Regions from separate parts of the Paenibacillus sp. FSL R5-0914 genome, predicted to be linked through region 3. Evidence: riboswitches for the same ligand, from Rfam matches in the RefSeq annotation. Region 3 holds a riboswitch; each other region holds the start of a gene.
What was found. Region 3 has a riboswitch for cyclic di-GMP ahead of MKX60_RS00735 (transglutaminase-like domain-containing protein). Riboswitches for the same ligand answer to the same signal wherever they lie in the genome.

Region 1 (4,271 bases), on a different contig from region 3:
CTTCATACTTATTCAAGATTTCATTGTTTTCAGCTTGAAGCTCAACAACTTTCTGATAACTCTCTTGAAGTTCGCTTGGATCATGACTAGCGATCATCTTATTCGTTAAGGTTACTATTTCATGATTATTAGATTCGAATTTCCCAAGTGCATAAACTGACGTAAGATCGTTCTTATACATACTTCTAGAGTTCGCATACATATTGCTGAAATACACACTACCAACGATCGCAATGATCAGAGCACCCAACAATAATATTGAATTTGTAACAGTAATTTTGCCTACGATAGTCCAATTTCTCATTTTCCTCATGCTTTGCACTCCCTATGTACTTTTAATTAAGCTTTCATATTCTGCTACTGGCATTGGTTTCGCGAAATAATAACCTTGAGCGATTTCACAATCTATTTGTTTCAAAAAATCAATTTGCGCCTCTGTCTCAACTCCCTCTGCCACAACTTTCATATTTAAATCCCTAGCTAGCTTGACCATACTGGCAATTACTATCTTCCCTGTCTCATCATTTGACTTACTCATCAGAAAAGCCCTGTCTAACTTAATGACATCAGCAGGGAAATATTGCAATACATTTAAGGAACTATAACCTGTCCCAAAATCATCGATAGCAATGGAAAATCCTTTACGTTTCAACTCCAACAAAATATCTCTAACAAACTCTAAATTTTGGAATACAATAGACTCGGTCAGCTCTAACTCTATCAATCTAGCAGGTACCTGGTACCTGTTAATAATATTCGTCAAATGGAGCAGGAAATCATTATGATATAGGGTTATAAGCGATATATTCACTGAAATCGGAAGTGGCTGGATTCCTTCCTGGATCCATTTACTCAACATGATACATACTGATTTAAACACCATTAAATCTAATTTCACGATAAAGCGATTCCTCTCAAATATGGGGATAAATACTGCAGGAGATATAAGTCCCTTCTGAGGATCATTCCATCGAACCAATGCCTCAGCGCCATGAAAACTGTTCACTCGCAGATCCATTTTCGGTTGTAAATATACTATAAATTCACCATTTGTCATGGCAGCATCCATCTTTCTTACGATGTCTTGCTCTTCGTGTATCTGCAATAGCAATTGTTCGTCAAAGAAAGTGCATGAGCTCTTGTATCCACCTTTAATGGACTTACAAGCGATTCCTGCTCGGTCAATACATGTGAGGATATCGCTCTGACGATCATCTATACAGTAAATTCCACAATTAATCACTAGCCTAAAACCTTCTTCATTTCCAAACGTATAGTCGCTCATTTGTTCAGTAAGTACTTGTATACGGATGAATAATTCCGCCTTATTGTCATACGAAGTGAAAAGAATAAAACGATCACCCCCTAAGCGTCCAATGACATCCTCGTCTAATGTGTTTGCTGTTAAGCTATTAGCCACTTGAATCAAAATGCTATTTCCTTCATGAAAACCGACAATTTCATTTATGTATTTAAATTGTTCAATATCAAATTGCAACACAGCAAACTTTGTATTCGGTTTCTCTTTAAGTAAATACTGAGCATCTATAACAAATTTATTCGTTCTAGGAAGATGTGTTAACTCATCCTCAAAGGCAATCCTCTCCATCTGTTTCCTAATTTTGCTCTTATTTAATAGAATGTTAACAAATATGATCAATAATAAGACAAACATGATTACACATAATAAAAAAGTCGCCTGACTCATTTGAGACGCTTTGGCCATGATCACATCTTTCGGTATCACGGAGAGAATATACCAGTCCTCAACCCCCTGGATGCCAGAATAGCCAACCATTTTGCTATCTCCGTTAATCCAAAATATTCCTACTCCAGATTTTTTTGCGGTTATGTTCTCTTTAAAGATTTGCAGTTGTTTCTTATTTCTAGAATCAATACTTATACTTTCGAATATGTTATCAATGGACTTATCCTCTTCGAGATTCTTCGATTTGATAATGACTTGTCCCTTTTGATCAATGATTTGAGAATAACCATGACCTTTAAAGAAGGAAACTGCAAGAGCATCATAAAGATCCTGTGTATATTTGCTGGCAGATAAAGCACCCTTCACTTCACCTTTAAACTTAAGTGGACTATTGATCGTGATAATTTCTTTATTAGAGATCTTATCTAAGAATGGATCAGAAATACTGCTAATACCCTGAAGAGCTTTTTGGAATCCTACTTCATCTGATACATCAAACATCGTCCCATCTGATGCGTAAGCTTTACCATCTGGGCTGTTGATGCTAATTCGAATAAAATTATATTTTTTATCAAAGTGATGCAGATATTTTTTGGTCTTATCCCAATCCATATAATTGATTTCCGAAATAGAATCAGCAATTCCATCTAATGAATCTAATCCACCCTGTATCATATTTCCAATCGATCTACTCGCATGTATCGTAGCTTCTGATGTAGCAGCAACCGCTTCTTGCTCATAAGAGTTAGCAGTCCATTTTATGAAATAGTAAGAGCACCCCCAAAATATCAACGTTGCCATTATGACGAGGCCTATCATTCTCCATACTCTCAGTGGTTGTGTTTGATCCATGTACTATCATCCTTTTTCCGATTTATTACGTTTTTATTAGAAAACGAATTAAAAAAAGCCGCTATCAGAATGATAACGGCTGCATATGCATCAAAAAATAAGATCAAGAAACTCCAACTGCATGCAACCGGCTGTCATATCTATATGTAGATTTAGACCCTATGGCTTTGTGTCCCTACTTTTCAATAGGTTTACCAATATTCTGTTTTCACTATTATTAGTCATAAATACTCTATTAATAATAGGTTGCTTCCAAAAGACCTATTTCCGTAGTGAATTTTAATTTTTCCATGGGAAAATTTTCACAAATATCAATGTTAACTTTAATATAATATTCATTAATGTAAAGCAACAATTCTGCGAACAATTATAAAATTAGATACTAAAGCCCAATGTAACATTTAAATATGTCACATTGGGCTTATTTCTCAACACGAACTATGTTTGCCTTACAAACGCATAACGAAGAACAGCTTCTTCTAGAATATCAATCCCCATAATGATATCATCTAAATCCGTATATTCATTGGGGTGATGACTAAGTCCATCAACGGAGGGAACAAAGATAAGCCCTACTGGGCAAAGTTTGTTCATGTTCATGGCATCATGCCCTGCACCACTGATCATCCGTTGACTCGATATCCCCTTCTCTTCACAAATGGATTCTAGAGCATGAGTGATCTCATCCGATAATAAGACAGGTTCCTCGGAGATGATTTCCGTACTCGCAATTTCAAGTTGTCTGCTCTCTTGTACTGAGGCTATTGTCTGATATAAATGATCTAACACACGTTGCCTGGATGCCACTGAAGTAGATCTGATATCAATTTTAATTTCCACTTCTCCCGGAACCACGTTCATAGCGCCATTCAAGATATCTATCACCCCTAGCGTCGCAACCGTTCCAAATTCTTGTTCGAGTTTGGCTGCTTTCTCAAGCGCAAGTGCTATTTCTGAGGCACCCAGAAAAGCATCTTTTCTCATATTCATAGGTGTCGTTCCAGAGTGGGATGCCTTCCCTGATATTTGAATATGAAGCCTCACGGGTGCAGCAATTCCAGTCACAATTCCAATTCTTTTATTATTGTTTATTAAGACAGGACCTTGCTCAATATGTAATTCAAAAAACGCTTTTAATTCTTCATTCTCTCTACTCGCCTGATCAATACTGTTATAATCCAGTGCACATAGCGAAAATGCCTTTTCCATTGTAATACCGTCTTTGTCCTTCAAAGATCTATATTTCTCCTTCTGAAATAACCCTGACATTATTTTGCTGCCTACTGTTGAAATACCAAAACGCGAAGATTCTTCACAGGCAAATGAAATAATTTCGATGGGATGATCCGTTTCAATCCCTTTTTCGTTTAGACGTTTGATCACTTCCAAAGCAGCCGTTACACCTACTACACCATCGTACTTCCCACCTTGATATACCGTATCCAAGTGAGAGCCCATTACAACGGGTGGGAGCCCTTCTATCTTCCCACTTCTTCTAGCAATCACATTTCCGCAATGATCCATCCGAATATCTAAATTTTCAGCCTTGCACATCCGCATAAAAGCACTCGTACATGTCTGCTCTTCATTTGTATAGGCAATTCTAGTGATGCCCTTCTCACCCGAGTTATATTGATTAATATTATCAAATAAAGCCTGATATCTTCTCTTTCTATCCATGCTAATATCTCCAATCCTGGGTATTCATGAT
Region 2 (4,271 bases), 290 kb from region 3:
CCTCCACTTATGAAAATCTCAATACTGAAATGAATGGTCTTAAAGAATCGGCTACTTCAGGAATCAGCAATCTTCAGAGTCAGCTCCAAATGATCAGTCAAACCCGTGAACAACAATTGGAAGCACTTGAGAAAGCCCGACTAGAGGCGCTGGAACAAACGAAGAAAGAAGAAGAACGTTTGGCACTGGAGAAAAAAGAAAAGCAAGAAGCTGAGGAGAAAGCAAAATCGGAAGTGACTCCACCGACAGGTGAAGCTGCTCCAGAGAAAATAAATAAAGAACAGCCTGAAGCCCCAGCCACTAACCCGGTCGTTCCGGAAATTGGTGAAGAGCTAACGATTCCAAAAGATGTACCACAGCAAGCGGTTCCTCAGGAGGCGCCAAAAGCGGAAGATACAACCACTTCCCCACCGGTAGCAACACCAGCCCCTTCGGACCCTCAACAAGTTAAAGGTGGCGAATAATATGCGGATTAAAAAAATGATCAACAATACATTATCGAGCATCATGCTTGTGATATTCATTCTGCTGGTGGTAGCCGTAGTTTTATCAAAGGCCTCCGGCGGTGAACCTGCCTTCTTCGGATACCAGATCAAATCGGTACTCTCAGGTTCGATGGAACCAGGGATTCAAACCGGATCGATTGTCGCTTTAAAACCCGGAGGAGATATGAATCGCTTCAAAAAAGGCGATGTGATCACCTTTAGAAATGAAGAAAACCTGCTCATTACTCACCGTGTTGTAGAAGCAACAATGAACAACGCTACTGGTGAAGCCATGTATCGCACGAAAGGCGATAACAATGATGCGCCCGATATGAACCCTACCAGTTCCACGAATGTTGTAGCTGAGTATACCGGGGTCACCGTACCTTACGTAGGTTACGCTATGAATTTCGCAGTTTCCAAAGCTGGAAGTGTTGTGCTCATGATCGTACCAGGCTTGATGCTCCTGCTCTATGCCCTGTATTCATCATGGAAGGCTGTAGCTGCACTCGAAAAGAAAAATGCTGCTATACTTCCCACCTCCCCACCTCCAACTGAAATACAGTAATCCGTTGATTGTCCGCTTCCGCTTACGAACCGGAAGTTACAATATATAACTTTTATAAAAAAACCACAAAAACCGAGGAGGAATTTTAATTATGGGTATCAAAAAAACATTGGGTCTTGGCGTAGCATCTGCAGCACTGGGTTTATCATTGATTGGTGGAGGAACTTTCGCTTACTTTAGCGACACTGCACAAAGCACCGCTACATTCGCAGCAGGTACACTGGATTTGAACTCTGATCCTTCTGTTATCGTTGATTTGAAGGATCTGAAGCCAGGCGATACGATCAAAAGAGACTTCAAACTAAAAAATGACGGTACACTTGATATCGGTTCGATCCTCCTCAAAACAGCTACCTCTATTAATGATGTAGGTGGTAACAACGGCGCTAACGATTTGGCAAAATCCATCAAAGTTAAATTCCTGGTGAATAAAGATAAAAGCGGCATCTTACCTGGTAGTGAAGAGAAAGTAGTTTGGGAAACTACCCTGGCCGATTTGAAGACTCAGACACCGGATCTCGTAAAAAATACTGGACTTGATGCAATCTGGGGTACTAGCGAAGCATCTGGAATTAAGGCCGGCACAAATGATAGCTTCACCGTTCAATTCGAATTTGTTGATAACGGCCAAGAGCAAAACTACTTCCAAAAAGATTCATTAACTCTGACTTGGGATTTCGTAGGTAAGCAAACTGCTGGATCCGCTAAATAATCTAATAAGTCTTCCATTCGAAGAGCAGCAGATTCTTATTCCGGAAAGCGGATAAGTAGATGCTGCTCTTCTCTTTACAATAAACTTTGTCGAATTTATTGATATTTGCTATACTAATAACAAAAATTACGGAGGGGCGTCAGCATAGTGCCACAAAATATGGGCCAACGTATCCAGCATCTCCGCCTAGAAAAGGGATTGTCCCTATCTGAGCTTGCGGACAGAGCGGATGTTGCTAAGTCGTATCTTAGCAATGTGGAGAGAAACATCCAATCCAATCCTTCAATCCAGTTTATCGAAAAGATCGCCGATGCGCTTCAGGTATCCATCCACGCTTTGCTCTATGGAGAACCTAATGATGCTGAGGAGTCACCTTTAGATTCGGAATGGTTCCGATTGGTGCAGGAAGCTATGGCCTCAGGCATAAGCAAACGCGAATTCAAGGAGTTTCTGGACTACCAGAAATGGCGCCTTGATCAGAAGGATTAATATTCCACCTGACCTGATAAGATCCTCTTCTACTCATACTATTAAACATAAGCGCCTTCGCCTCCTAACATGGACTGCGAAGGCGTTTGAATTCTAGCAGAATATAAGGACCAAGTCTGAAACTTATAGATTCTTATATAAAGAAAAAGAGCACAGCGAGTTATCGCTGTGCTCTTTTGATATCTAATGCTCTGAATGTATTACTGCACGGCTTGCACAGTCTTCTCATGAAAGAAGCGACGAATTTCATCTGCCTTTATGCCAGCCTTCTTAGCTGCTAATAATAAATGGACCCACTCTACGTCTAGATCAATGACCTGCTGTTCTCTGTTGCTTCCCTGGTTGGACTTGTCCAAAAAATCTCCTCCTAAGATTTTAGTCCCCAGGCAATCCGGCTGTCATAGTATTTCTACCTTAGACCCGCGACTTTGTGCCCCTGCCTTTCGGCAGGTTTACCTTTTACTGGACCCTTTACACGAAAGGATCTACTTTGAATATATGAAAATCGCTAACTGCAATAACATTATACTATACTAAAGTGGAAAAGTGTGTCGATTTCTGATTAGTTTTTCCATTAAAAAACAAAAAATAGAAGCGATTTTGTGCGATATCTTGTCCTATTAACACGATACTCGTCCCATTCATAAAATTAATTAAGCCAATATAATGATACTTCCTTCCCTATTAGTTAAAAATAAGGATATTAGAATCATTTTAGTGGGCCTTAGGAATGGGTAATGAGAAGAAACAGCGTTCTTTTCATTAGAACAAGCTAACCCATACCATTTTGCGAACGTATTGGACGAAAGAATGAATTGATTACACGTGTGGAAAGTAGCACAATAAGATGAGAAATGAAACCGCAATCATCACAGCTCCAGTAAGCGTTGACACAAAATGTCACGTATGGAGTTCATCCGTTAAGGAGGATGTATTCATGGCAGCCAAAGAGCCCTATAACGAATCCATTTGGAGTAAGTATTACGGACCCAATTTAGGCTACATTCAAGAAAGATATGAACAGTTTGTGAAAGATCCTTCCACCGTAGAGAATAATTATCGCGAGCTTTTTACAAATTCGGGTCCCCCACCCCTAACACCGGATAGCGAACCGGCTCCACAGCCTCGCATTTCGGGAGACACCGAATGGCTTAGAAAGGCAGTAAGAGCTTCCAAGCTAATCGCTAATATTCGTATATATGGCCATATGGCCGCTGATATTGATCCGCTTGAGCGCGATCACAATCCCATGGCTAAATATCTTGAACTCGAAACCTATGAGCTGACTCGTGAGGATCTGCTCGCACTACCTGCCACGCTCATTTGGGAGAATGCGCCGAATGATGTGCATACCGGATGGGATGCAGTTCAGCGTATGCGTCAGGCTTACACCAAGACAATCGCCTATGAATTCGGGCATGTGCATGAAGAACAAGAACTGAAATGGTTGAACAGACAGGCAGAATCCACAAGCTCACCAGCGCCTTTAAATAATGCAGAACGTAAAGAGCTGCTAAACCGCCTGATCCAAGTAGAGCAATTCGAAACCTTCCTCCACAAAACCTTTGTGGGTCAGAAGCGGTTCAGCTTGGAAGGCAATGACGCTCTCGTACCGATGCTGGATGAAATCGTACGCGCTGCTGCGCATGACGGCGCAGAGCATATTCTGATGGGCATGGCGCATCGTGGTCGCCTCAACGTTCTTGCACATATTTTGGGCAAACCTTATGACATTATATTTTCAGAGTTTCATCATTCTCCGAACAAGGAGCTTTTCCCTTCCGAAGGCTCTACAGGCATTAACTATGGCTGGACGGGTGATGTGAAATACCATCTGGGTGCAGATCGCGCTGTCCGTGAAGGAGAAACCGTACGCACAAGAATAACACTAGCGAATAACCCAAGTCACTTGGAATTCGTCAACCCTGTCGTGGAAGGCTTCACTCGTGCTGCTCAAGAAGATCGGAGCACAGCCGGATTGCCGAAGATTGATACCAGTAAAGCTATGGCGGTACTG
Region 3 (4,271 bases):
AGAGCTTTACGATCCGAAAACCTTCATCACTCACGCGGCGTTGCTCCGTCAGACTTTCGTCCATTGCGGAAGATTCCCTACTGCTGCCTCCCGTAGGAGTCTGGGCCGTGTCTCAGTCCCAGTGTGGCCGTTCACCCTCTCAGGTCGGCTACGCATCGTCGCCTTGGTGGGCCGTTACCCCACCAACTAGCTAATGCGCCGCAGGCCCATCCCTCAGTGACAGATTGCTCCGTCTTTCATTCTTTCTTCAGGAGAAAAAAGAAATTATCCGGTATTAGCTACCGTTTCCGGTAGTTATCCCAGTCTAAGGGGCAGGTTGCCTACGTGTTACTCACCCGTCCGCCGCTAAGTTACTTTGAAAGCAAGCTTCCAAAGTAACTCCGCTCGACTTGCATGTATTAGGCACGCCGCCAGCGTTCGTCCTGAGCCAGGATCAAACTCTCCAATTAGTATTGAAAAGAGCGATATGCTCATTTTGAAACATCTGACGAGAAAATTAATTCTCTAAATTTTGGATTTCACTTTCGTGATTTCCTACTCACTCGTTGTTCAGTTTTCAAAGATCAAGTTCTCGTTGACGCCGTTTAATGTCTCAGCAGCAACTCTTATAATATATCATGTTGTTCTCAGTAATGCAAGCTTTATTTTTCGAAAGCCGTTTATATAACTCTCTCAAACATTGCCTGTACGCTGTCTAACAACGCTTAACTATAATAACCTATCTATTCATAGAAAAGCAACCCCTAATAGAAAAATAAACAACTAGCTTAATAATTAAGCTAGTTGTTTATTTAATAGAGTTATGAATCTAGCGATGCAAATTAATAGTATTTTGCTGCAGTATACTTACTTGAAGCCTTAATAAAATCCGTATTCTTCTTACTCTTCGCTGACGATGCATCTACCGTTGTATCAATAGTAACCCATTTCCCATCCATCAACACTTCATTCCATGCATGGTATTGCGTAACGTAGCTAGTATTCCCCATCACCAATTTAGCAGGCACATCTACACTACGCAGCATTGCGGCAAAAAGAGAAGCATAGTCATAGCAGATTCCTTTTTTAGTATTCAAAGTGTTGTTAATGTTCGGAATGTAATCTGTTGTTACGTTATTAGCAAGAGAATAATCGTATTGTACATTAGCAACTATATAGTTATAGATTGCCTTAACTTTCTCTTCATCTGTTGTTTTGCCTTTTGTAAGCTCTTTTGCCTTAAGGATCGCTTTATCAGAAGAACTCCATTTCACATTCTGTACGGAGCCCAAATATACGGAGTTCGAGTCACTCATGGTTACGTCTACTACTTCGGAATATAACGCTTTGTATTTATTGCCGGTTGTGTTCTCAAGAACAGAAACCTTATAAGTACCATTACCTTGTTGTAAAGGGAAGTCCTCAGCTTGTCCAGAAGCATATAAGTTATATGTATAGCTGCTGTTGTCTTTAGTGATCATGAGTTTGATTCTTTTATCTTTCGGAATATCATAGTTAATTCCAATAACACCTTGAGCCACTTTCGATGTAATCAACCAGCTTGCATCTACACTTGCGGCTTGAGCTGTGCTTACCGGAACCGCAGTAATCAGTACGAACAGCGCCACCATCATAAAATAAACCTTTTTCACGGATAAAACCCCTTTCGGTAGCTGGCTGCCATCCTTTCGGGAAGGCCCTTTAGCTTTGCGTCCCTACCTTTCGATAGGTTTGCCGTTATCGTATAAGCTCTATCTGTTCTAATTTCACTAGACAAATTAAGAGAATCAGTCCAAGTAGAAATATGAATCTAAGATTCTTATATATTTTATAAAAACAAAAAAAGCCTCTTCATTCGGTAACTGGCTGCCATCCTTACGGGAAGGCCCTTTAGCTTTGCGTCCCTACCTTTCGATAGGTTTGCCGTTTATCGTGTTTAGCTTTTATAGTCTTATACTACCATATTTATCCTCGTAAACAAGAACAAAATTGCTAGATTTACTATTATTTTATAGTTATTTCTCTGTATTTGAATTCTCTTGTTATTTCTCGTCAACGATTAGGAAAGCTTGGCATGAACAATCAAACGATGTGTAGGATCTACTAGTGGGTCACACGTAATTAGAGTAAGAATTTTATCTTTGTTATTCCCGTCTAGAACAGACACATCACTAGGAAGTACAACAGAAATATCATAAACCTCGTAATTATAGGTCTGATCGCTAGTCTTTACCGAAATCGTATCCCCAATCACAACCTCATTCAATCTGTTAAACAATCTGCCCGTAGTTCTAGCTCTATGTGCAGCTATTGCGGCGTTCCCTATTTCTCCTATTGGAGTTGTTTCTTTCATATGGGCCGCCGCATGCTTCATATTCGCTTTAGTAGCCCCTTCTAATACTGGCAGCTTCAGATCGATCTTATCGATCTCAATTAATGCGATAACTTTGCCACCCACTTCAATTTCCGGTTCCGGCTTTTCTGTTTCTTGCGGCTGTGCTTGTGCATCTAAAGCTGATTCCTCAGCTAGTAGCTGAGTGACCTCGGCATATCTGCTCTTCAGATCAGGTGGTGGAGTACTTTCACTGGTGCTCAGTTCAGCCGATTCTAATAGCTTATCCTGCTGCCAGTCGTTATACCATTCGTTAGCTTTTGGATAGAGCATGATAAGGATCCCCGCCAGTATGAGCACATACGAGAATTTACGCATGATTTTCACCTCCGTAGATTGGTTCTACTGAACTTTAGAATACCCATTTACGACTTCCGAAGAAGTTAATGATCACCGTCACAAACGTTACTAATACCTTAGAGATCAACACTTGAATGCCTAGTTTGTCAGTCAACAGATGCATTAGCAACAACGATATTCCGAGTACTACCAGATTCAGTACGATAAACTTCAGCAACTGCGTCTTATCAAAACCCTCTTTATTGCCACGATCACGATCCTTGAAGGTTACTTTTTTATTCAATATAAAGCTGTTCGCTGTCCCTGCACTATAAGAAATCACCTGTGCCAACGCATATACCATCCCAAGTGAGTTCAGTAATGTGAAGATTACGAAATCAATGAGGGTATTTACCAGACCTACAGCATTAAATTTGAGAAACTGTATGAAAGCAGTCCGAAAGTTCTTATCTGACATCTTTGTAATCCTTCCGGTGATCCACTTCTTCTTCGTTACGATATCCTATGGTCTCACTGACAATATACAACGGTCTATCCTTAGACTCGTCATAAATTCGTCCAATATACTCACCGATTACACCTAACAGCATCAGAACGATACCGTTAAAGAGCAAATTGACCCCTACAATGGAAGCCCAACCTGGAACCGTCCATGAGGTGAAAAAGATTCTTTGAAACAATACGAAGAATAAATAGAGAAAGCTCGAGAAGGAAAGAAAGAATCCGACATACGTAGCAATCTTAAGTGGCTTATGCGAAAAGGAAGTGATCCCATCCAGCGCAAAACGAATCATTTTCTTAAGAGGATACTTAGTTTCTCCTGCAAATCGTTCTTCCCGCTCATATTCCACCATCGTCTGCTTGAAGCCGACCCAGCTCACTAAACCTCTGACATACCGGTTTTTTTCCTTGAGACCTCGCAAGACATCACATACCTTACGATCAATAAGACGAAAATCACCTGTGTCCGTGGGAATGTCTACACTTGTCATGCTGCTGAGCAATCGATAAAAGATCTTGGCCGTTACCTTTTTGAACATCGTTTCTCCACGGCGCTTCAGCCGCTTCGCATACACAACGTCATAGCCCTCTTTCCACTTCTCGATCATTTGCAAAATGACCTCCGGTGGATCTTGAAGGTCAGCGTCAATAACAACAACCGCTTGACCTTCGGCATAGTCCATGCCAGCTGTAATCGCTACCTGATGTCCGAAATTACGCGAGAAGTCAATTAGCTTGACGCATTCATCCCGATCACTGATCTCCCGAATCATCTGGGCCGAACGATCACGACTTCCGTCATTAACGAAGACTAGCTCATAAGTATCGCCGCATTCGTCCATTACTTTTTTCAAACGTTCGTAAGTAACGCTAATTACTTGCTCCTCATTGAACATGGGTACAATTACACTATATCTGGCTTTCACCTTTATTCCTCCTAAAAGCTTTATGGAGCGTTACATCTTTCTGTACTTCATAATAACGCTGTAAGCATAAACTTATTGTTATAGATATTTTTAAAAAATCTTAGAAAACCCAAGATGGGAACCAACGCAGCATATTCTTCACATAATCTCCGCTTACCTGCATCCCTGACAGG

Region 1: it holds a riboswitch for cyclic di-GMP, as region 3 does, so the genes downstream of both, MKX60_RS24550 (bifunctional diguanylate cyclase/phosphodiesterase) here and MKX60_RS00735 (transglutaminase-like domain-containing protein) in region 3, are expected to answer to the same signal.
Region 2: it holds a riboswitch for cyclic di-GMP, as region 3 does, so the genes downstream of both, MKX60_RS02050 (anti-repressor SinI family protein) here and MKX60_RS00735 (transglutaminase-like domain-containing protein) in region 3, are expected to answer to the same signal.

What each region holds. Positions count from the first base shown of each region.
Region 1 is NZ_JBBORH010000003.1:278,754-283,024, reverse strand. It holds gene MKX60_RS24555 (methyl-accepting chemotaxis protein) at 1-313, opposite strand, end outside; gene MKX60_RS24550 (bifunctional diguanylate cyclase/phosphodiesterase) at 326-2,560, opposite strand; cyclic di-GMP riboswitch class I at 2,680-2,766, opposite strand; gene MKX60_RS24545 (Zn-dependent hydrolase) at 2,999-4,240, opposite strand.
Region 2 is NZ_JBBORH010000001.1:480,383-484,653, forward strand. It holds gene MKX60_RS02030 (hypothetical protein) at 1-464, shown strand, start outside; gene sipW (signal peptidase I SipW) at 466-1,053, shown strand; gene MKX60_RS02040 (TasA family protein) at 1,145-1,765, shown strand; gene MKX60_RS02045 (helix-turn-helix domain-containing protein) at 1,925-2,254, shown strand; gene MKX60_RS02050 (anti-repressor SinI family protein) at 2,455-2,610, opposite strand; cyclic di-GMP riboswitch class I at 2,637-2,721, opposite strand; gene MKX60_RS02055 (2-oxoglutarate dehydrogenase E1 component) at 3,192-4,271, shown strand, end outside.
Region 3 is NZ_JBBORH010000001.1:187,451-191,721, forward strand. It holds rRNA gene MKX60_RS00730 (16S ribosomal RNA) at 1-449, opposite strand, end outside; gene MKX60_RS00735 (transglutaminase-like domain-containing protein) at 822-1,631, opposite strand; cyclic di-GMP riboswitch class I at 1,645-1,725, opposite strand; cyclic di-GMP riboswitch class I at 1,834-1,914, opposite strand; gene MKX60_RS00740 (class D sortase) at 2,039-2,689, opposite strand; gene MKX60_RS00745 (GtrA family protein) at 2,724-3,128, opposite strand; gene MKX60_RS00750 (glycosyltransferase family 2 protein) at 3,118-4,098, opposite strand; gene MKX60_RS00755 (phospholipid carrier-dependent glycosyltransferase) at 4,199-4,271, opposite strand, start outside.